2 regions of the Ezakiella massiliensis genome follow, and region 1 is predicted to be linked to the other one. Evidence: riboswitches for the same ligand, from Rfam matches in the RefSeq annotation. Region 1 holds a riboswitch; the other holds the start of a gene.

Region 1 (12,235 bases):
TTTGATTTAAGCTGTAGTAGACATTTTTGCCCTCCCGCCTGCTCTTAACCAACTTGGCCTCTTCCAATTTTTTCATATCAAATGATAAGGTCGGCTGACTGATATCAAATTTTTCCAAAATCTCACAAGCGCATAGCTCGCCGCAAGAAAGCATGTCGACAATCTTCAAGCGTTTTTGATCAGAAATTGCCTTGAGCTTGGTGGATATATTTTCATAAATGTTCTCAGCCATTAAAAGTCACTCCTTTCTTAATCTAAATTTATTATAACATACATATAGAAAAAATTCAATATGTTTTTGCTAAATTTTTAAAAATTTTTTTCATAGCTAGGGCCATGACAGCCCAGCCATAAAACTAAAATCAAAATCATCCTTTAGAATTGCGTACACCTCAAACAGGAAGGTTCGATAACCCGCGCTTGACTTTCTAAATACCTCCTCGCCAGGCATATACATTTCGTTCATACACATACACAGCTCACCATACACAAGCCTTCATACACATACACATAATTTATACACATACGCAGCTCACCATACACATACTCAAGTCATCATACACATACACAACTCATCATACACATAAGCTATACACATACACACATCTTATACACATACACAGCTCATGGTACACACATTTCACACACTTACACATTGCTCACTCATACATATAGCACGCATATATTCACCCCATCCTAGTCCGCCGCCTGATAAAGCGTTACGCTTCACTGTGGATTGGAGTAGAAGAATGGTTATTATTATTAGTGATGAAGGAGCATTCTAATTGTACAGAGAAAGAGGAAATTTAAAAAGTGTAGGAATAGAGAAAATAGAATAAGAAGATAAAAGTAAAGAAAAATATATAGAAGGAGCTGCAATAGGAATAAAAAAGGTAAAGAAACATATATAGGAGGAGATGCAATAGGAAGAGACAAATAAAGAAAAGTGTTATTAGTAGAATGTTATTAAGAATATTTTCCACAAATAAAAAAGGCACTCTACTGTGCCTTAAGGATTCTCTGCGCTTTTTTATATTTTTCGACTCTTTCCAAGTCTTTGTCTGTGATCGTCTTTAATCTTTTTAAATTCATATTGTCTGCCAGGTCGGACAATTTTACCTGCCTGGCGATAGAGTTTTACCCTACGGATATGAATATAGCCATGTAGCGTCTGGTTTATCCCAGACATAAGGCGAATGTGATTGCCCCTTGTAGGCATGAACATTCGGCTCAAAACCCATTCTCCTACGAACATTTTTCAGCACGTATGTATGCACTATCCACCTAATGGCAGTGGCGTAACGGCGATCCTGAAATGGTCGCCACTCGTTCGTGCGGACTCGATGTCCCGCGAACGAGCCTTCTTCTTCGAATATTTTTATTCGCTTTCTTTGAACATTTTTTCCAGTCTTTCCCTCCGGCTTCTCATGTCCATGTTGTTTTTCATGAGGTGTTCGTTTTGTTTTTTCATTACAAAGGTCGAAGCGACTCTGACCACGTACATGAGGACGCTGTAGAGGACTGCCTTGAGGGCTGATGCAAATAGATAGGTGCCGGAAAATGTGTTTGCGTGGCGGGCTACTAATAATCCGTTCATTTCAAACATCCTGCCGATTGTATCTATTCCGGTAAAGGCCATCATGACTCCCAGGGCCACCATAATCACCGTAAAGATCAGGGGCGAGTAGGAGTGGTGAGAGGTCATAAAATCAAAGGCGTCGTAGACTCCAAGCGACGAGTAGAGCATAAAGTAGAGGCTGTAGACAAATACAAAGATGCTCATTAAATCCAGGTACTTGCCGACTTCGCTGGTCCTGAAGTTTAGATTATAAGTATGGAGGCTCTTGCTATCTATGATTTTGATTCCTATAAATATTACTATCATGGTAATTGCAGTGTATATTATCCTGCCCTTAAGACTGGTGTAGCCAAGGGCTTTTATTTTTTTCTTATCTTTTTTCATTGTAATCATCCTTTTTTAGAAAATTCTATATTTATTCTACCATAATTTAATAATTATTGCCAGAATTTATCTCTTATTTGTATTTTGGGATGATAAAGGGCCTGCCGTCTTTAATTATTACGTCCACTTGGACTTCGTAGACCTGACGGATGTTTTCCGCATTTATAACTTCCTCTGGCCTGCCAAGGGCGACTATCTGCCCGTCTTTCATAAGGGCAATCTTATCTGCAAAGGCCGAGGCTAGGTTGAGGTCATGGAGGACGATTATAAAGCTCTTGTCCGAGGTTTTTTCTATGGTCTTCATGAGCTTTATCTGGTGGTTTATGTCCATGGCTGCAATGGGTTCGTCCATTAGGATGAGCTTGGGCGATTGGGCAAAGGCCCTGGCCGTCATGGCCCTCCCCTTTTCTCCGCCGGAAGTTTCTAGGATGGATTTATTTTTTAAGTCTGCCAATTCCATTATATTTATTTGGTCGTCCACGATTTTTTGGTCGGTCTCGCTCAGTTTGCCCGTCCAAGATAAAAATGGATAGCGTCCCATCTCGACCACTTCTTCGACTGTAAAATCAAAAGAGCTGTTTGGATTTTGGTGTTGGACGGAAATAATTTTCGCCCGGTCTTTTATAGTATAAGAATCCAAGTCCCTGCCGTCCAAAGTTATTGAACCAGAATCTGCCTGTAAGTAGGCTGAGATGACCTTTAACAAGGTGGTCTTGCCGCAGCCGTTGGGGCCAATAATTATTAATTTGTCTCCTTCTTCAAGGGAAAGATTAATATTTTTTAAAACCTGATTTTTTCCATAGCTGAAGTTTAAATTCTTGATTTCTAGTATGCTCATTGGAGGCTCCTCTTGTGCTTGATAAGAAGGACCATAAATAGGGGCCCGCCAATTAGTGATGTGATAATGCCAACCGGGAGTTCAAAGCCTGAGATGAGCGACCTGGCCAAGGTATCGGCCAAGAGCATAAAGATTCCCCCCACTATCATGGAGGCCGGCATCAAAAACTTGTGGTCGCCGCCAAAGATTAGCCTGATAAAGTGTGGGACTATAAGGCCGACAAAGCCGATGATTCCGCTCACTGAAACCGCCAGTGATGTTAAAAGTGCAGATAGTAAAAGAAGATTTCGCTTTAATTTTTTTACATCCAGGCCCATGGATATGGCCTCTTCTTCGCCCATTACCAGGAGATTTAAATCCTTGCCGTGGTAAATTGTAACTATAAAGGCAATTAGGGTCGGTATAAAAATCGTTCCAACGTGGATCCAGCTCTTGGCGTTAAAAGACCCCATTGTCCAGGTGATAATGGCAATAGCCTCGTCCCTGTGGACCATCATTATAAGAGAGATGGCCGAGGAAAGAATAGCCGAGATGACAATACCTGTAAGTAAAACCGAGTAGTTGTCCACTCCCCTCTTGGTCCGCGAGACCGTGTAGACTATAAGCGATGTGATTATTGCGCAGGCAAAGGCCGATAGGCTCACAAGGGTGTGGCCAAAAAAGCTGGTGGCCGGCAAAAATACAATTGCCATTGTCGCACCAAAAGCCGCCCCTGATGACACGCCCATTACAAAGGGATCGGCCATGGGGTTTTGGAAGATGGCTTGATATGAAGCCCCTGCCATTGCGAGTAAGCCTCCTGTTAGAACCGACAAAATAATCCTAGGCAGCCTTACCTCAAATATGATAAAGTGGATGGGATCAGTAAAATCAATCCCATCCACCCCATTTCTTATTAGATTTTTTATGGCAGCAATTATGGTCGCAAAGCTAATATCAATCGAGCCAAAGCCGATTGCCAGTAGCATTAGGCCGATTAAAGCCGCCAAGGCCAATAAGAGAAAAGTTTTTTTCATAAATTAGAATTCCAAACTCTTTAGAACTTCTGGGTGGGCAATCTTTAAGAGAGCCTTGATTCCTTCATCAACCACGCGGGCTGATGGTCTAGAGAATACGTCTGCATCTATTTCTATTACCCTGCCTTCATTAACAGCTGATAGGCCCTTGTAAACCTTGTCTGTCTTGACTTGGTCGATAGCAAAAGCTGGCACTAACATGTAGTGTGGGTTTAGGGCGATTAATTTTTCCAAGGTATACTTAAAGCCTTCTGCATCCCTTGGGCCATTTGTAAGGCCGGCAATTCTTAGGATATCATCCATAAATGAATCCTTGCCGTGGGTGTATTCACCGTATTCACCTGTGCCTACTACTATATATGCAGTAGGAGCTGATAATTTTTTGGTGTATCTTTCAACGCTTTGGAGCTTTGCCTTCATGGTTGCAACTAGGGCTCTGGCTTCTGCATTTTTGCCTGTAATTAGGCCAATTGTTTCGATTGACTTGTAAGTTTCTTCCATTGACTTTGGTGTTTCCATGGCAAAGACCTTGATGCCAGCCTTTTGTAATTTGGCCAAAACTTCTTCCTTAAAGTGAGTTTGTGCAAGCACACAAGTTGGCTTCAAGCTAATCACTTTTTCAATGTCAGGTTCCATCATTGAGCCGACTGATGTTACTTTTTCAGCTTCCTTAGGGAAGTTGCAGTAGTCAGTTCTGCCTAAGGCCATGTCCCCTGCTCCGATTTCAAATAATGTTTCAGTTACTGATGGAGCGATTGATACAATCTTGGAATGAGTTTCTTTTATTTCGTACTTGTCGTTTTTGACAGGAAGTTTAGCTTCTGCTTTCTTGTCAAGAGTGACAGCTTTTGCAGCCTTGTCCCAGCCAACTTGGTAGTTTAAAGTTTCAAATAAAATCCTAAATGGAACATATACCTTGCCGTCCTTAGCGATTGTCTTGGTATCCATTGTAAAGTCAGTGCCGTTTACGGTCATGACATTGGATCCAGCTGTAAAGCTGATTTTGTCTTCCCCGTCAACGACGGTTAGAGTTTTTTCTTTGGCTTCAACTTCGAGGCCGTAAGTTTTAATTTGGTCGCCATCAATAAATGAGCGAGCATTTTGTGTTAATAGGTCCTTGGATTCGACCTTTTGTGGTGCAGCGCTTAATCCGATTGAGAAGATCATCATAAAGGCTAGCACTAATGCGAGTAGTCTTTGTTTCATTTCGAAACCTCCTTTTCAAATTTGCCTACATTGTAGCACAAGAGTTTTTTAATTGCAATTAATTTTTGCAGAAATTTTTACAAATAAATGATAATTCCCTATCAATTTGCTTGCAATAATTTATTTTTCGTGTTAGAATGAACTTGTTGATAGCTAATCGATATCAGGGAACCGGTAAATCCGGACAGCCCCCGCTACTGTATAGGCTGAGCGACCTCTTGCCACTTAAAGGGAAGGCAGGGTCAACGCTGTGACGCCGAGTCAGGATACCTGCGACTAGTTAGAGACGCTTCGGTGGGAAGGGTCTAATTTTTTTAGTACCCTCCATTATATCTGTCGGAGCAGAATATATAGGAGGTTTTTTTATGAAGAAAATTCAAAAGAGACTGGCAGCTTTTCTTCTCTTTGCAATGGCTATCATGGTCCCAAATACCACCCACGCCATGCACATAGCAGAAGGATTTTTGCCAAAGGTTCACGCGGCTATTTACTTTGTAATCGCTATCCCCTTTGTGATTTACGGGATTAAGTCAATTAAAGACATCACAGTAAATAAGCCTGAAAAGAAAATGCTCTTGGCCCTTGCTGGCGCATATGTATTTTTGCTATCATCGCTTAAATTACCAGCAATGACAGGATCATGCTCACACCCAACAGGTATTGGCCTTGGGGCAATATTGTTTGGCGCAGGCCCAATGTTTGTCCTTGGAACAATTGTTCTAATCTTCCAAGCCATCTTACTTGCACACGGTGGACTGACAACTCTAGGTGCTAACGCCCTATCAATGGCCATTATTGGTGCCTATATAGCTGTTGGTGTTTACAAGCTAATGAAGAAAATGAATGTAAGCGACCTAGTAGCTGTATTTTTAGCAGCATTCTTATCAGACTTAGGGACTTACATCGTAACCTCAATTGAGCTCGGTCTGGCCTTCCCTAATCCAACATTCGGTGCATCAGTCCTAAGCTATTTGGAAATTTTTGCAATCACCCAACTTCCAATTGCTGTAATGGAAGGTATCCTAACCGTCCTTATTTACAACGCAATTGTCAAGTACGAAGGAGGCATTTTATATGAAAAAGTCAACTAAGATAATCCTCATCATCTTAATGGTGGCTCTATTTGTAGTGCCTTTTATGATTCAAAAAGACGCAGAATTTGGCGGAGCTGATGACGCAGCCGAAGAAAGAATAGCCGAAGCAAACCCAGATTTCGAACCTTGGTTTGAAAGTATTTACGAACCAGCCTCAGGCGAAATCGAAAGCTTTTTGTTTGCCTTCCAAGCAGCTATCGGCGCAATTGTTATAGGCTATTACTTTGGCTATAACAAGGGCAAAAAACAAGGAGCAAATAAATAATGACGATTGACCAAATCGCATACAATAATAATTTTACCAAGAAAAACCCGAGAGTGAAAATGCTCTTGGGTTTTGCCTTACTTATTTTATCCCTGAGCATTAATAATCTCTATGCCCAGGCTCTAATCGCTATAGCCGTGGTTCTAGTCATGATTTTTGGGGCAAAAATTCCGGCCAGACCACTTTTTAAATTATATAAATTACCCCTTGGTTTTATTGTTATTTCATTAATCGCAATGGTCCTTACAATAGCAAAGATAAAGGAAAATGTCGAATACTATATTATAATAGGAAGACTTTACATCGGCACCAATTCCCAGGCCCTTACAAGTGCCTACCAGACCTTTGTGAGGAGCTTTGCATGTATAACTTGCACATACTTTATGGCCCTGACCATACCCATCAACCAAACCATTATGATCTTTAAGGACCTCCACCTACCCCGAGTTTTTGTGGAGCAGTTTATCCTTATGTACAGGTATATAAACTTTTTTATGATGGAATTTAAAGACATGCATGTGGCCATGGAATTAAAACACGCAAACGATACCAAGTGGATGATGATTAAATCCTCTGGCCTCATGGGGTCCAAGCTCTTTATAGACATGCTAAGTTCTTACGGCGAATGGGAAGATGCCCTTGACTTAAAACTCTTTGATGGAAATTTTTATTATTAGGTGAACAATGTTAGAAATCAAAAATTTAAACTACTCTTACCCCCAAAGCAAATTTGGGATAAAGGATATAAATTTAACAATTGAAAAATCAACAGTCCATGCTCTGGTGGGCGAAAACGGTGCGGGCAAATCCACGCTCTTCTTCAATATACTGGGATTAAATACGCCCGGCTCTGGACAAATTTTCTTGGAAGGCAAAGAAGTCATTTTCAAAAAGAAAGAGCTAAGGGACTATAGGACTAGGGTCAACCTTGTCATGCAAAATCCAGACAAGCAGATTTTTTACTCAAATGTCAGAGATGACATAGTATTCCCTCTTAGAAACCTTAAAAGGTCAGATGAATATATCGAGGCCAAACTAAAGGTTCTTGCAAACAAACTCGAGATAGAAGATCTGCTTGACCGCCCTGCCCACGCTCTTAGCTACGGGCAGAAAAAACGGGTGGCCATAGCAGGAGTCCTTGCCATGGAGCCCGACTATATACTATTTGATGAACCCACAGCGGGCCTGGACCCCCGACTAACGGAAAACATGACCCAGCTGATCAAAGCCTTGGCAAGTGAGGGCGTTGGCATTCTAATTTCTTCCCACGATATGGATTTTATCTACGACATATGCACCCATGCCAGCGTTCTCAGCCAGGGGCAAATAATCGCATCTGGGACAAAGGACCAAGTCTTCTGTCAAAAAGAACTTTTAGAAGAAGCCGGCCTCAGACAGCCGACAATAGCCAGGATAAAATCCGAGTGCAAGCTCCCAGATATAAATACAATTGAAGACCTTATTAAGATTTTAAACAAATAATGTTCCACGTGGAACATTATTTTTATTTATGTTTTATCTTGTGCTCTATCTTTTGTTGCAATTACCTTTGCTTATGTGTTTTATATTATTCATATCTTCCTTTGTTTTTATTTTTATCGCTCACTTGCATTTTTATTTCTAGTCGTGCTTGACGATTAGTTTTCTTTGTTTTTAACTTGCATTTAAAGTCTGACTTTTATTTGCATTCTTGTCTGCATTATAAGTTGTTACTTATTAATTGTTCCACGTGGAACATTTTTTATTTTATATGCTCTTGTGCTTGTACTTTTAATTTTAAATGGCAATTTGTTTTTCAAGTTTTGTCGCTTTTCATCTTTGTTTAATAATTAAAATTTTATTTCAACTTTCCTGCCCATACGCTTCTAATTTTAAATCACAGTTTATTTTTCCAATTCTGTTGATTTTCATCTTACATTTGAAATTGTTTTTTTATTCCTAATATGCTAGCAGCGTGCCTTCAATTGCAAATTGCGTTTTTCATTTAACTTTACACGGCCTTATGTTCATGATTTTTAATTAAAATTTCTTCTTTCAATTCTGTTGTCCCACATCTTTGATTTGCAAATCGCATTATTATTTCAAATTTCCTGGCCGTATGCTCGCAATTTTAAATCACAATTTATTTTTCGATTGTTCCACGTGGAACAATTTAAAAAATAAATCCCATTAGTCTTTTATTCTTGGTCCTTTTATGGTATTATAATTATAGGAGGGCTTATGGCAAATATTTTATCTTTTTTTAATCAAAAGGGCGGCGTTGGCAAGACTACAACGACCTTGAACTTAGCTGCAGCCTTGGTTGACAAAGGCCGCAAAGTTTTAGTTGTCGACGTGGACCCCCAGGCAAATTTATCCTCGGGTCTCACAGATGATTCCACGAAAATCGTGGGCAATATTTATGAGCTCATCATGGAGGATGCAGATATTTCTTCTGTGATTTCCGATACCACTCACAAGGGCCTAAAGCTCATTGCTGGGTCAAGTGATTCTGCAGGTATGGAAATCGAGCTAGCTGTAAATGGCAACTGGCATTATCTCCTCCGAAATAAATTGCAAGAGGTCAGTCCTCTTTACGACTACATTTTTATCGATTGTCCGCCAAGTCTGGGCATACTTTCGCTTATGAGCCTAAATGCTAGCGACGGGGTTATATCGACCATCCAGTCTGAATACTACGCGCTTGAAGGCGTGACCCAGCTGATGAAAACGGTTAACTTGGTCAAGGAAAATTATAATTCTGGCCTTGAGATCAAGGGCATCTTACTCACCATGCATGACACCAGAAACAATCTGGCCCAGGATGTAGAGGCAGAGGTCAGGGGATTTTTTAAGGACTTGGTCTTTAAAGCTTCCATCCCCAGAAATGTAACTCTGGCGGAGGCACCCAGCCACGGTCTATCCATTTTTGACTACGATAAAAGATCTGCCGGTGCCCAAGCTTACAAGAAGTTTGCAAACGAATTCGACAAGCGCTTTAGATAAAGGAGTCTATATGAGAAAAAATAAATCACTGGGCAAGGGCTTGGATGCACTTTTCGAACAAGTCGAAGAGACTAAGCACATCCCTAAGGAAGAGATCCAAGAAATAGAGCTAAGTAAAATTAAAGCCAATCCCGACCAAGTTCGCAAGGACTTTGACGAAGATGCGATCAAAGAATTGGCCGAGAGCATAAAGTCTCACGGACTTTTGGAGCCAATCCTGTTAACTCCATTTGAAGATGGGTATATGATAGTTGCAGGGGAGAGGCGGTACAGGGCGACCATTAGCCTGGGCAGGGACAAGATCCCAGCAATTGTTAGAGACTTCCCCAAGGAAGACATCAAAAAGCTTTCCTTGATTGAAAATATTCAAAGGGAAAATCTAAATCCAATTGAAGAGGCCCTGAGCTATGAAGAACTCATGAAAGAAGCTGGCCTAACTCAGGCTGACTTTGCCAAGGAAATTGGTAAGAGCAGGAGCCATGTGGCAAATGTCCTTAGACTCTTGAAGCTTGACCCCCACGTAATGGAAGATGTTAGGTCTGGGGCTATTAGCTTTGGCCACGCTAAAGTGTTATCTGGCCTGCCTCTAAAGGACCAGCAGGTCTTGGCAAAGAAAATTAAAGAGCTTGGCTTAAATGTCCGTCAAACTGAAAAAGAGTCCAAGAAGGCCAAGGGCACAGTAGAAAATATTTTTATTAAAGAGATTGAAGAGGACCTGCAAAATAAATTTATGGCTAAGGTCCGCATCAATGACAAAAAGGGCAGAGGGTCGATCGTCATAGACTACCATTCCATGGACGAGCTTGACCGACTAATTGAACTATTAAATCACATTTGATATAATAAGAAAGGTGATTATATGAATTTAATGGACTTAAGGCTAATTACAATTGATAGCTTCACGCAGTGCCGCTTTGGCGGTAACCCGGCCGCAGTTGTGCCGGAGTGCGAAGAAGTCCCTCAAATGTATTATCCGCAAATTGCAAATGAGATCAACCTCTCACAAAGTGCTTTTATCCACAACCGTGAGGGCGGCAGATTTTTTATAGAATTTTTTACCCCGACTCAGGAGATTAAATTTTCTGGCCACGCAGCTATAGGCGCCTTTTATGTCCTGTCTAACATGGGCTACATCAGGCCTATAGAAGAGGGGACCAAGAGGGCAGAGCTGGAGCTCAAAGACGGGGAAATCCTAGATGTAAATATAGATTATATGGACTATGAAGTCGAGAAGATCGGCATAGTTATGGATAATAAATATTTTAAACTAGAGAATGCCGGCGTCGACAAGTCCAGGATTGGACAGATTTTAAGAATCGAAGAAGACAAGCTTGGCGACATTCATCTGGGCGGTTACTTTAACCACGACCTGATTGTCTTTGTCAAAGACAAGGAGACCTTAGATATGGCAAAGCCCGATATGTTTGACCTGATAACTTTGAGTGAAGACCTCAAGGCATCTGGCTTATACCTAGTCTACGCCTCAGTTGACGGGGACAAGAAATTTGCCTACACCAGGTATTTTTCACCGGCCATTGGATTTTTTGAAGAAGCGGCCACAGGTTCTGCAGCGGCTTCAGTTGGAAAAATCCTCTTGGATAAAATCGGGAGAGACCACATTACAATCTACCAAGGCCAGGCCATGAAAAGGCCCAGCCTAATTGAGATTTACAGGGAAGATGGCCAAATCGTAATGAGCGGAGTTGGCAGGATAGTTACTGATAGCGTAATGCATTTATAAATTGCAAAATACGTTTATCATATATATAATAGGAAGAGAAAAGCAAAATATTTTTATAATTATAGGAGGACAATATGAAATTAATTGATTTAAGCTTAAGAGATTACAATAAGGAAGTTTTTGGAGAAGCTCCAGCACCAGGCGGCGGAAGCGTTTCAGCCTATGCAGGTTCACTCGGTGTTGCCCTAACTCAAATGGTTGGCAGCCTCACAATCGACAAAAAAGCTTTTGAAGGTCTCACAGAAGACGAAAAAGCTGAAATGAGAAAAATCCAAGCTGAACTCGATCCAATCAGAGAAGAGCTAGAAGAAATCGTTGACACAGACGCATCAAGCTTTGATGATGTTATGGCAGCTTTCAAACTTCCAAAGGAAACTGACGAAGAAAAGAAAGCTAGAAGTGCAGCTATCCAAGAAGGCTACAAGAAAGCTCTTGAAATTCCTCTAAGAGCAGCTGAACTCTGCTTAAAGGCTCTAAACCTACAAAGCATTTACGCAAACTGCGGTAACAAAAACGCTATCACAGACGTTGGAGTTGGCACACTTCTACTTCAATCAGGACTCGAAGGCGCTCTCTTTAATGTACTAATCAACGTAAATTCAATTAAAGACGAAGAATACGCAAACGGCATCAGAAAGAAAGCAGACGAACTTCTAAAAGAAGCAGCAGATAAAAAAGCTGAAACTCTAAAGATCGTTTACTCAAAACTCCAATAATATGATTTATCTGGACAATGCAGCAACCTCTTGGCCCAAGCCTCCCTCTGTAAAGGAGGCTGTGGCCCAGGCTTTTGACTATGCTGCAAACCCGGGCAGAGGAGCTCACCAGCTGGCTATGAAGTCAGCTCGTGAGGTCTTTAAGGTGCGCGAAAAAATAAAAGACCTGATAAATGCAGAGTCTACAAAAAATATAGCCTTTACAAAAAACTGTACTGAAGGCTTAAATATCGCAATGTTTGGGTCTCTCCAAGCTGGAGACCACGTCATTACAAGTGTATATGAACACAATTCCATCCTCCGCCCCCTCCACGTTTTAGAGGAGAGGGGTATTGAGCTGGATATTTTAGATTGCCCAATTGATGACCTTGCGGATAACATACTAAGAGCCATCAAGCCAAACACGCGGAT
Region 2 (12,235 bases), on a different contig from region 1:
TGTCCCTACCAATTTTCGTAGGAATTATGCTAGTGGTTTATTATGTAGCTATTACAGTTGTTGGCGGAGATGTAACTGACTGGACTAATGATGTCTTCTTTGCAGAAATTATTGGCGGCAAACTTGATGCCCTATTAGAAGCTTTGGGAACATCTGAGATGGTCCACTCCCTAGTAATGGACGGGATCTTTGCAGGTGTATCTGCAGTTTTAGGGTTTTTACCAATAATTGCAACCCTCTTTATCTTTATAGCAATTTTAGAAGACATTGGCTATATGGCTAGGATTGCCTTTATTCTAGATAGGATTTTTATAAAGTTTGGTCTTTCAGGCAAGTCCTTTATTCCAATCCTAGTTGGAACAGGCTGTTCAGTTCCTGGGATTATTGCAACTAGAACTATAGAAAATGACAACGACAGAAGAATGACCATAACAGTTGCATCAATGATGCCTTGTGGAGCAAAAACAGATATTATTGCCATGTTTGCTGCAATTTGGGGCGGATCCTGGTGGTTTGGACCAATTTGGTACTTTGGTGGAATTATAGCAGTTATCATAACTGGCCTTATTTTAGAGAAAACCAGCCTCTTCCACGGAGACCCAGCTCCCTTTGTTATGGAGCTACCAGAATACCACCTGCCAAGTATTAACAACGTTCTAAGATCAACTTGGAAAAGAGTAAAGGCCTTTATTGTAAAAGCTGGAACAATAATAGTTTTAGCATCTATCTTTATTTGGCTAACTACAAATATTACAGTTAACTTCAGCTTTGAGCCTTTTGGCGAAGGAGATGTTGATTCAATCCTTGCCTTCTTAGGAAAGAAAATTGAATGGTTCTTTGTTCCCCTTGGCTTTAGCGATTGGATAGCTTCAGTAGCTACAGTCCTAGGCCTAGTTGCCAAAGAAGTTGTAGTAACAACCTTTGGTATTTTAGCAAAACATGGAGAAGTTGATCCAGACACAGCCAGCCTAACAAAGTTTGTAGAAAGTTACTTTACAACAGCTTCAATGCTTTCCTATATGTTCTTTAACCAATTTATCATTCCTTGTTTCGCAGCAGTTGGCGCTATTAGACAAGAAATGAACGAAAAAAAGTGGACCTGGTTTGCCATTGGCTACATTCTAGTATTTTCATACACAATAAGCTTAATGGTCTACCAATTTGCCAGAGTCCTAGTAGATGGCCAAGCTCCAAACCTTTGGACAGGAGTAGCTGGAGTAATTCTAGCAATTTATCTCTTCCTGATCTTTAGGCCATCAAAGTATAGAAACTAGAGGTGAAATGTGGGAGATTATATTGTTTTAGGAGTCGTTATCCTAATTGCCGTTTTGGCATATTTGAAAATTAGAAAAAATAAGAAAAAAGGCGTAAGCCCTTGTGGCTGTAGCTCTTGCCCATCAGCAGGGACATATCACAGCTACAAAGAAGGAAATGAATGTAAATAAAATAAAAGCCAGAGATTTTAAGGTCTCTGGTTTTTTCTTTCTTTATTAATTTTTCTTAGCTTAGAAGCTGGCCTTGGTCTATAAAAATTTCTCTGTCCGAAAAGATTTCAGATAGTTTTCTGTCGTGGGTTATAAATATATAGGAAGTATTATTTGCTTCCTGGTATTTTCTTAATATATCTATAATTTGTGCCTGGCTTACAACATCTAGCATAGAAGTTGGTTCATCTAAAACTAATATTTGTGGGTCAACTGAAAGGGCTCTAACTATGGCCAGTCTTTGTAGTTCTCCACCACTTAATTCTCTAGGATACCTGTAGAGATATTCTTCTCTTAGGCCTAGTTTTTTTATTTCTTCAACTATGTCTTCCACCTTCCAATTTTTCTTATAAAGTTGAAATGGCTCTTTTATGCTATCAATTATTTTTAAACTTGGATTAAAAGCTGACTCTGGATGCTGGAAGAGTATTTGAATTTTACTTCTAAGTTTTTTTTGAATAGGGTATTTTAGTTTTTCTTCTTTAAAGTAAATTTCTCCTTGGTCAGCTTTTATAATTCCTGCAATTATTTCTCCAATTGTAGACTTGCCGCTTCCACTTTCTCCTACAATACTTAGGGTTTCCCCTTCTTTTAGGTCAAAGGAAATATTTTCTATGGCATAGAACTTTTCCCTCTTGTCTTTGTAATAAATTTTTGTAAGTTGTCTTACCTTAAGCATACTTCCAACACCTTACCTTTCTGTTTTCAAGGCTAAACATCGGTGGTGCTTCTAGACACTTGTCACTAGCGTATTTACAAGACGTCCTATAAATACAACCCTCGTTATAGTTAGGTTTTTCTACAAAGCTTCCATCTATTTTTAGGCCATTTTCTGGCAAGGCTGCAATCATAGCTTGGGTGTAAGGGTGGAGGGGGTTTTGAAAAACATCTTCTGTTTGCCCTTCTTCTAACAAATAAGATGCATAAAGTACCCCAACCTTTTCGCTTATATTTCTAGCAAATCTCAAATCGTGGGTGATGACTATATAGGCCCTCTCCTCTAAGGCCAAAAAACTTTCTTCTACTAAGTCTATTCTTTTAGAATCAAGGCCCTTAGTAGGTTCATCTGCCAGAATTATTTCTGCTCCACCTGCTATGCCCATGGCAATCATCGCCCTTTGTCTCATGCCGCCACTAAAGGCATAGGGATAGTCGTTAACTCTTTTTTCTTCATCCCCTATGTTAAATTTTTTTAATAGGTCTATGGCCTGCCTTACTGATTCTTTCTTTGATAGATTTTTATGAATTACCAAAGGTTCACCTACTTGGAGGCCGACTTTCATAAGAGGATTTAAGGCATTACCTCCTCCTTGGGGAACATAAGAAATTTCAGCTCCTCTAATAGCTTCCATTTCCTTTTCCTTTAATGCTAAGAGGTTTTTATTCTTATAGTATATTTTCCCTTCTACTTGGCTCTTGGGCAGAAGTTTTAAAATGGCAAGAATTAAAACCGACTTACCGCTACCTGATTCACCAATTAAGGCAAACTTTTCTCTTTCGCTAAGGTCTAGTGAAAAATCTCTAAGAACTTTGTTTTTTCCCTTAGCAAAGCTAATATTTAGGTCTTCAATTTTTAGTAAAATATTTTCTTTAGTCATTTTTCTCACCGTAATATCCCATTAAAATAAAACCTAAAACAACTAAGGAGGTACATATTATTGGCGGAACATACCACCAGTATTGGTTTTTCATTATTGCATTTCTATAAAAGGCATATCTTAAAATACTGCCCCAAGATTTTTCGCCAAAGGAGCCTAGGCCTAAAAAACTAAGACCTGACTCTGTCATCATTGCTGATGCAACTGAAAGGGCTCCCCTAGTCATAACTATGTCTATTAAGTTAGGCAAAAGGTGCTTATAAATAATAACAAAGTTGTTTAAGCCTAAGGACTTTTCGATTTTTATATAAGGCATAACTACCAGCTCTTTTGTCTTGGCCCTAATTATCCTACAGGTATAGGTCCAACCTGTAATAGAAATTGCAATAATTAAATTTAGTTTTCCTGGCTTCATAAAGGCAATTAATAACATAGCCAGTGGAAGATAGGGAATGCCCATTACAATATTTGTAAAGGCTGTAATAGTTTTGTCCACCTTGTTGCCAAAGTATCCAGCAATTAAACCTAGGCTTGTTCCTACAAAGGTTACAATAAAGGCAGTGAAAACTCCTATAGAAATTGAAGTCCTAGTCCCATAAATTAGCTCGCTTAGTATATCATTTCCAAGGTCGTTAGTTCCTAAGAGATGGTCGCTAGACGGACTTAAATAGGGCTGGAAAAGGTCGTGGGGATTATAGGGAGCTAGGATTGGAGCAAATATTGCAATGAGAATAAAAACTGTAACTATAAATGATCCAATTATAAAGTACTTGTTTATTTTTTCTCTTCTCATACTAGTTTCCATCCCCATATCTAGGATCAATTTTTTGGTTAAAGATATCTGAAATAAGGTTGCCAAAAACTACTCCTACTGCTGCAATTAAAAAGCATAATTGGGCAGTTGGAAAGTCTTTTTTACTAACAGCCTCAGTCATTAATAGGCCCATGCCCTTCCATCCAAAAATTGTCTCTATAATCATAGACCCACTTAATAAATATCCCATTTGGATAAAAAAAGAAGTTCCATAGGGAATTAGTGCATTTCTAAGTAGGTGCTTAAAAAGTACGGTCTTTTCGCCCATACCCTTAGACCTTGCAGTTAAAATATAGTCTTCTTTTCTAATTTGGGAAACGGAAGACTTCATTAACATAAAATTTGATGCCGTTCTAAATATTATTAGAATAATTAAAGGTAGGGCCATGTGGTGGATCATACTTTTTACTTTCTCAATACCAAACAAACCTGGACTTACCATGCCATTAATTGGAAATACTTTTAGCTTATAAGAAAATATAGTTAGAAGTATTAGTCCTAGGCAGTTAGATGGAATTGTGTTAGCAAGTAAAAATACTGGGGTGGAAACCTGGTCAAACTTTCCACCAGGTTTCCAACCAGCAAAGGTTCCTAAAACACAGCCTAAAATTCCACCTATAATCCAAGTTGGAATAGCAAGCATTAAGGTATTTTTACAGGCCCTAAGCACATTTTCAGTAACAGGCCTTTTGTTATAATAGGCTATACCAAAGTCTAGCTTAGCAATATTTTTTAAATATTTAATAAATTGAACATTGAGCTTGTCGTTAAGTCCATACTTTTCTACAATTCTTTCTAGCTCACTTGGATTATTTTCTAAGAGATAATAATACTCTTCTTGGCCTACTAGAGAAATAATAGGATCTCCAGGCATAAAGTGGATGAGCAAAAATGAAATTGTAACTATAACAAAAATTGTCGCCAGTGAAAATAGTATTTTTCTTATTGACTTGTTCATTTTACTTTTGATAAATGTCGTACCAAGTTCTTGGGTTAATTACTCCCCAACCTGGATAGTTATCCCAGCCTCCTATTTTATCTGTCCTATATGGGAAGTGACCTTCTTCCCAGCAAAGGGCTTGGGCAAAACAATCTTCTGCTGCCATGTGTTGTAATTTGTTCATATAGCCAGCATATTCTTCATTGGTCTTTGATACTTGCATCTTGTAAAATGTTTCTAAAAATTCTGGATCATCATAGGTTCCCCAAATCCAAGTTTTTTCTCCTTCAAATCTTGGTGCACCTACAAAGTACCTGAAGGCACTTGACCAGTTTGTCATTCCAGAAGTAGTGTAACCAATAGAAAGGTCGTACTTGCCTTCACTAACATTGGCTTCCCATACTTCACCATTTCTAAGTGAGTCTTCGTCAATATGGGTTTTAATTCCCAAATCTTTTAAAGATGCTCCTATAACTTCAGCAATTCTACTATAGGTTTCCTTGCCTTTTTTAGAATATTGCATAGTAATCATAACATCCATTGGAGATCCATCTGGAAGTTCTCTAAAGCCATCACCATCAACATCCTTGTAGCCAGCTTGGTCTAATAAATTTTTCGCCTCTTCAAGGTCTTGGTCTAAAATTCCTAGACTTTTGTCAAAACCCTTGTTTACAGGTGTAACTATTCCAATTCCTGGATGCTTGCCATAGTCGCCTGCAATTACTTGAGCCAATCTGTCATAGTCAAGTCCAGCCCTTACAGCCTTTCTAAAGTTAATATCGTCTCCTGGCTTTCTCTTCATACCATAAGTAAGTTGGTAATGGCCACCAAAGTCACTGGCTCCTGGGTCTATGTCGGGATTAGACTTTATTGTATCCATAATAGGTCCATCTATTGGATTTGCATAATTGAAAAATGCATCTATTTCACCATTGGCCATGGCCATCATTAGGGTGTCTTCTCCAGAATATGATTGAAGGACAACTTCTTCTACCATAAGGTCTCCACCATAATTGTTTTCTGGAACTGCCTTATAAACTGAAGTTTGTGAGTCTCTGTCTACAGCAACTAGCTTATAAGGTCCACAGCCAATAGCAGCATCTTCGCCATCATAAGTAGATGGGTCTTCTACCTTTTCCCAAATGTGTTTGGCAAATAAACAAGAGTTGTTAGATGCAGAAGCATTTAGCCAATAAAAAACATCAGGCTCTGAAAATTTAAGAGTGCATTCATGGTCGCCAGTAATTTCCCAGCTTTCAAGGTTTTTTAAGCCTCCTGACTCTCTAACATTTTTCATAAAGTCAAAGGTAAATAAAATGTCCTCTTCAGATACAGGAACTCCGTCATGCCAAATTGCTCCCTCTGGCCATTTAAAAACTAACTCTTTGCCATCGTCAGAAATTGTAAATTCTGTAAAAAAGAATGGTTGTATTTCGTTATTTTTATCAACATAGACAAAGTCACCTTGGGTAAAGTTGTTATAGTTAGTCCTACCAAAAGCATCTTTTTGTGAAACTGCAGAAAAAACATTGTTTTCAGCTGTAGTTCCAATTACTAATCTTTCTACCTTCTTTTTCTCTTCACTTGTTTTTGCAACTTTTTCTTCTGTGCTTGCAGGTTTTTGAACTGCTTCCTCTACTTTTCCTTCTGGCTCTGCATTTTTATTGCAGGCACTTAGACCTAAAACCAAGGCCAAGGCTAGAACAAGGAAAAACTTTAAATTCTTTTTCATTTTCTTCTCCTTAGAATTATTATTGAACTTTACTCTAAATCCTAAAAATAAAAAACCATTGTCTATAAGCCTAAAAATAGTAAGCTCAAAAAACAATGGTACAGTAACTGCTTTTTTACCTACTTTCGACGGAAATAGGGATAAATTCAAATGCCAAGCAGGTTTTCTGACTTGTGCCTACCATATATTTAGCCTTCTCAGTTTCCCAATGGCATAGTTAAATATACTAACACTTACAGCGACCGGATCGTTTAAGATTTTCACTTAATTCCCTTTAAGTAAATAAAAGCTTATTTACTCACTTAGCATCTTATTCAATTGTAATAATTATAGCACTTTGAAATGTTTTTTTCAATAAAAAAAGACTTGGACTTGCTATTTAAAAATTTATATTTTTATAAATTCTGTAATTTTTTAAAAAAGAAATTTTTACTTCATAAATCTATTTGAAAAGATCTATTCTCTTTCTAATAATCTAACACTTGGAACTAAAAGTCCGCCAACTGCATTTCCTAAAACTATAACTAAAATTCTCAAAAATCCATTTAGACTCCAAACTCCTGCCATGGCAAAGTAAAAAATATCTGCAATAGAGTGTTCAAAGCCTGCAAGGATAAAGACCATTACTGCAAAGATTATGCCTAAATATTTTCCAAGGTCCTGGGTGTTTGTCTTGTATTCTTCTACTCCAAAGACGACGAAGATGTTACACATTATTCCTAGGACAAATAAACTTAAATAAGTGTCGTTTAATTTTGTGTTTACTAAAGCCAAAGCCTTTTCTTGTAAAAATTCTCCATTTCTACTTAAAGATAAAAGAAAGGCTATTAGTACTGCTCCAAGGGCGTTTCCTATTAGGACCTTTAGTAGAAATTTTGTATAAGACTTTTTCTCATTATAAAAGAAATATCCGACCTTGCCTGTAAATAAGTTATCACTCTCTTTCTTTTTTTGTTGTTTTAGGTGGAGGCTTAATAGATTTTTATATCCTCTTTGTGAATGAGCGTTTTGAAATGATAGAATAGAAAAAGCCGACTACTGAATTAATTTTTGTTGTTTCAGTATGTCGGCTTAATTGTTTTGTTCATTTCAAATTTTAAAAGTCAAGGGCGAGCGTTAGCGAGTTTATTTACCCTTGACTTTTAAAAAGCGAATGGTTGTTGCTCCCTGCAAGGGTTTGGCTCTAAAGCCACGCAATCACCCTTTAAGGTGTATAATTGCGCCCTTAGAAAATCTAAGGGAGATTTGATTATTTTATTTTTCTTAATTTTCTATAATTATTTTTAGTGTTTCTTTAAATTCTTTTGTATTTGTTGCTTCTTCTAGTAGGATTTTTATTTCTTCATCTGTTAGTTCTTCTGAATTTTCTATAAGGCTTTCTAAGATTGCTCCTCTTGTTATTAGCCTATGAGTTCTTTCTTTTCTTCTTTTCACTATGTCTTGTTTTAATATCTTTTTTTCTTGATTTTTTAGTTGCCTTAATCTTTCTTCTGTATCGTCTATTTTATCTTTTATTTCTTTTGACTCTTGTCTTATTTGTTCTAGTTTTTTCATATATAACTCCTTTTTTGTAATAAAAAAAGACGATGAAGATATCATCTCTCCGTCTTATAATTTGTATCTTGAGTTGAATGTTTTGTTAAAAATATTCTATTATCATCTCATAAAATCTGATATAGAAAAAGTGCCTAAAATCATAGGCACTTTAAGAAAATTTGACTTAATATTTTTATTCATATATGAATAATTCATCTACAGTTGTTTCAAGAGCAAGAGCTAATTTAAAAGCAAGTTCAAGAGTTGGATCATACTTATTGTTTTCAATAGCATTAACAGTTTGTCTACTGACTCCGCATATATCAGCTAATTCTTGTTGAAGTAATCCTTTCTCTGTTCTAAATTCTTTGATGTGATTTTTCATTTCTCTTACCTGTATTTCCTCATGTTAATTAGGTATGAAATATTAAAAGCTATTGATATTATACCGACATAAAATATCGGGTTATCTTCAAAGCTTATACTTGAATTTTGTTCAAAGAAAATATTCCAAATTATATTTATAATTAAAAATATTATCCCTACTACTAATGCAGTTAATCCAGATTTTCTTACAATATATCCCTTTCTTTCATCTCCTTTTTTAATTAAGGTTACTATCATAATTAAGGTACATACTAGTGAAGCAACCAGAAATAACCATAGTAAACCTATACCAAACATTTGATTTGACTCAATAAATTTTATAAGATTCATACTGACCTCCTAATGTCAAATACTTTTGACATTAAATGATGACATTGTGTTTATATATGTAAAAGTCTTATATCATCATAGAAAGATTCACTTGTTTTCTTTCTTACAATAAAAAAACGACTAGATTTTTTATTTCTAATCGTTTTAAGTTCAAACCCAATGACTTTCTCTATTGCAAATTTTTTTATTTCTTTTTCTTGTTATTATATCTACTTCCACACCCTATGCCAAAAAGCATAGAACCGATTATCCATGCATACTCTGTTTTTCCTGTCTTATATGACATGTATATTGATAATATAAGTGTAATAAATGAGATTATTGCTAATATAAGCCATAAGTTCTTTTTGTTCATTTTATTCCTCCAAGATTTTTATCTTATCATTTCTAACTCCTAACTTTTGATATATTCATGATAAGGATACTACCAGTATTCATATATTTTTAACCATTCTTCATATTGCCAAAAATTCTCCTATTAGATCAACTCTAAATTTTCATGAAAAATTGACAGTTTGTTAAAGTTGTATAAACTTAAGTAAAAATCTATTACTTAGGAATGGACAAACAAAATTACAACCTTTTATCTGATTGTATTATTTAATTATAGAGAGTAAATCTCCTTAACCTTATCAACTAATGATTTTACCTTTCCTTCAGAAATAATTCCTTTAAAACTTTCATTATTCTCTATTGCATCTATATAAAAGCGAACAATCATATCGTCACTTCTATTTGGATTTGTAGATAATAATAAATTTTCATCAAGCCATTCTTCTATTTGATTAAAAAATTCATCGCCTCTTATCTTAAACGATTTTTCCTTACTCTCTATTAACAAATTGAGTAGTTTTTCCACATAATTACCAGCAAGTTTGAGATTATTATCGTCAATATAGTGCGTTGCCAAGGATAAATAGAAGTTTAAAACGATGGAAACATTTATCTGGGTAAGATTAAAAGTTTCTATTAAATCCTCCACTTTCTCTAATGTTTCAATCCAATCGTAATTATTCAAACTACTCTTCATCATAAGAAGGGTGATTAAATCGATTATGTTCTTATAAATCATTACTTGTAATTTTTGATCTACTTCATTTTCTTTCTTCGTTTTTAAATAAGCTGAAGCCACTAAACAATCTTTTGATATAGATAGCATGTCCGAAGATGGCAAAATATTTAATGCTTCTTCCGATTTTCCTAAACTAATTAAACAGGCTGCCCTCAAGCTCAATGATTGTTCTTTTTGTATAGGATCTTTAGAATGCTCGCACACTCTTCTTAGTATATTATTTGCGTATTCTAGATATTCTTCTTTTTTTACATCATCAGTTGTTAAATCACAATGGTTCAAAATAAACAAAGACATATAGTATAGTAGTTCAAAGCAAGAATAGTATTGTTTAATTTTAATTTTTATATCTTCTAGGATACTATCCATACCTGCATCCGAAACACGATCCTCTAAGTCTATATAAAATTTTTGTATTTGAGTTGGAGATAAGTCTGGGTCGTATCCTATTAATTCATCCACACTTATATTAAAGAAAGTGGCAAGTTTTGGTAGGAGTAAAATATCTGGATAGCTTTGACCTGTCTCCCATTTTGATACGGAAGCCTTTGTTACCATCATAAATTCTGCTAATTCTTCCTGAGTTATGCCTCTTTCTTTTCGCTTTTGAAGAATATTTTCTCCAATTTTTAGCATGATATTTTACCTCCTAACTGATTTGCTTTTTGTTTATTACAGCAATCGAAATTACTATACACAGTATAAGCAATATACTGCCCGTAATAATCGGTACATAATAGTCATAATATCCTATTCCTTTTATAAGGTTCACAGGCTTTCCTATCAATGCAATAGGCATGTATTTAACAATTTCATCTCGAATAGATAATATAAGTTGAATCACAATCCCAGCAGTCGTTAATATTAATGTACCTATAACATTTCCTGAAATCACTCCAGCTAATATCTCTAACGATATTAAAAATAATCCAAATATAAAAGGAAGCAAGGCTGCCATAAGTATATTTCTAATAGGAAATGAAATCCCGAAAAAGTACTTTGTGTAGAAATAAGTTAGTATAAATGAGCAAAAGTAAGCTAAAAACCACAAAATAAAATTATAAAAAATCTTTGATAGCACAACTTGATACCTTGGAAGTCCCTTAGATAACAAATTAATCAATGTTCCCTTTTGGAATTCATTAGCCATTTGAGTACTTAATATAATGGCTAATCCAAACATACCTATTTGACTAATGTTTTTAAAGAATTGTGTCCAAGAGTCAATTTCTGATGGTGGTGCTACGTTAATATCTATGTTTCCTGTAGCTATGGATTGAAGTATCATGGGAGTTAATTTCGCTGTCAAAGGACTTATTAACCCGATAAACAAAAATAAGATAAAGGTAGAAATCATTTTTTTAGTTCTTGCACCTTCAATAGCTTCTTTCTTTAATAAAGATAAAAATATCCTCATGCTTTCGTTACCTCCATAAAAATATTTTCTAATGTAGGCTCTTCTATTTTTATTTCTAGAGGAAATATGTTTAACTTATATAACTCATATAAAATATCAATATCTTTCAACTGATTTTCTTCGTCTGTTAAGTTTAGAGTATCTCCTTTTTCATTAGTTACCAAATTTGAAAATTTATCTAGTGACTTAAATACCTTTAGTTCTTCATTCGACTTAAACCTAATCTTAATTATGTTTTTCCTCTTTATATTTTTTAATTCATCTATTGAACCTTCTAGTACATTTTTCCCTTTATCAAGCACCACAACATGATCACAGATTGCTTCAACATCCGATAAAATATGTGTGGAAAAAATGACAGTAGTAGAGTCTTTTATTTTTAATATTATGTCTAGTATCTCTTTTCTTCCGAGTGGATCAAGAGCAGAAGTCGGTTCATCACACATTAATAGTTTTGGGCTATTTAACAACGCTTGGGCAATACCCAAGCGTTGTTTCATACCTCTAGAATAGCCGCTAATTCTTTTATTTACATCTCTTAATCCCACCAATTCTAAAAGTTCTTCGCTCTTGTTCTTAATTTCATTTTTGCTAAGACCAGTTATATACCCACATAAATTGAGATATTCTTTAGCAGTCATATAACCATAAAATTCAGGGACATCTGGAAGATACCCGATAAATCGATTGGTTTTTGACTGACCAAAGCTTACTCTTTCCCCAAAGACTTCAATGGAACCTTCATCAATTTTCAAAAATCCTAAAATCATTTTCATTGTTGTAGTTTTTCCAGCACCATTTTTGCCTAAAAAACCAAAGATTGTGTTTTCAGGAATCGACATGGACAATCCATTAATAATCGTATTTTTCCCAAAGGATTTATGAAGATTTTCGATTTTTAGTGCTTCCATTATTCGTCCTCCCT

The links. A riboswitch is a leader RNA that binds a small molecule or an ion and turns the genes downstream of it on or off. The one in region 1 is predicted to bind cobalamin.
Region 2: it holds a riboswitch for cobalamin, as region 1 does, so the genes downstream of both, AC6FXG_RS05420 (ABC transporter substrate-binding protein) here and AC6FXG_RS07420 (energy-coupling factor ABC transporter permease) in region 1, are expected to answer to the same signal.

What each region holds. Positions count from the first base shown of each region.
Region 1 is NZ_JCBCEO010000005.1:62,842-75,076, reverse strand. It holds gene AC6FXG_RS07445 (ArsR/SmtB family transcription factor) at 1-232, opposite strand, end outside; gene AC6FXG_RS07440 (hypothetical protein) at 1,379-1,963, opposite strand; gene AC6FXG_RS07435 (ABC transporter ATP-binding protein) at 2,037-2,801, opposite strand; gene AC6FXG_RS07430 (FecCD family ABC transporter permease) at 2,798-3,817, opposite strand; gene AC6FXG_RS07425 (helical backbone metal receptor) at 3,821-5,023, opposite strand; cobalamin riboswitch at 5,134-5,315, shown strand; gene AC6FXG_RS07420 (energy-coupling factor ABC transporter permease) at 5,389-6,114, shown strand; gene AC6FXG_RS07415 (energy-coupling factor ABC transporter substrate-binding protein) at 6,098-6,382, shown strand; gene cbiQ (cobalt ECF transporter T component CbiQ) at 6,382-7,059, shown strand; gene AC6FXG_RS07405 (energy-coupling factor ABC transporter ATP-binding protein) at 7,067-7,864, shown strand; gene AC6FXG_RS07400 (ParA family protein) at 8,603-9,367, shown strand; gene AC6FXG_RS07395 (ParB/RepB/Spo0J family partition protein) at 9,378-10,205, shown strand; gene AC6FXG_RS07390 (PhzF family phenazine biosynthesis protein) at 10,227-11,108, shown strand; gene AC6FXG_RS07385 (cyclodeaminase/cyclohydrolase family protein) at 11,183-11,824, shown strand; gene AC6FXG_RS07380 (aminotransferase class V-fold PLP-dependent enzyme) at 11,826-12,235, shown strand, end outside.
Region 2 is NZ_JCBCEO010000003.1:101,564-113,798, reverse strand. It holds partial or broken gene feoB (ferrous iron transport protein B) at 1-1,274, shown strand, start outside; gene AC6FXG_RS05445 (FeoB-associated Cys-rich membrane protein) at 1,284-1,445, shown strand; gene AC6FXG_RS05440 (ABC transporter ATP-binding protein) at 1,501-2,163, opposite strand; gene AC6FXG_RS05435 (ABC transporter ATP-binding protein) at 2,156-3,082, opposite strand; gene AC6FXG_RS05430 (ABC transporter permease) at 3,075-3,875, opposite strand; gene AC6FXG_RS05425 (ABC transporter permease) at 3,877-4,854, opposite strand; gene AC6FXG_RS05420 (ABC transporter substrate-binding protein) at 4,856-6,568, opposite strand; cobalamin riboswitch at 6,708-6,889, opposite strand; gene AC6FXG_RS05415 (formate/nitrite transporter family protein) at 7,025-7,591, opposite strand; gene AC6FXG_RS05410 (DUF3847 domain-containing protein) at 7,832-8,122, opposite strand; gene AC6FXG_RS05405 (helix-turn-helix transcriptional regulator) at 8,298-8,489, opposite strand; gene AC6FXG_RS05400 (hypothetical protein) at 8,495-8,821, opposite strand; gene AC6FXG_RS05395 (hypothetical protein) at 9,006-9,176, opposite strand; gene AC6FXG_RS05390 (helix-turn-helix domain-containing protein) at 9,426-10,529, opposite strand; gene AC6FXG_RS05385 (ABC transporter permease) at 10,543-11,310, opposite strand; gene AC6FXG_RS05380 (ABC transporter ATP-binding protein) at 11,307-12,221, opposite strand; gene AC6FXG_RS05375 (PLD nuclease N-terminal domain-containing protein) at 12,221-12,235, opposite strand, start outside.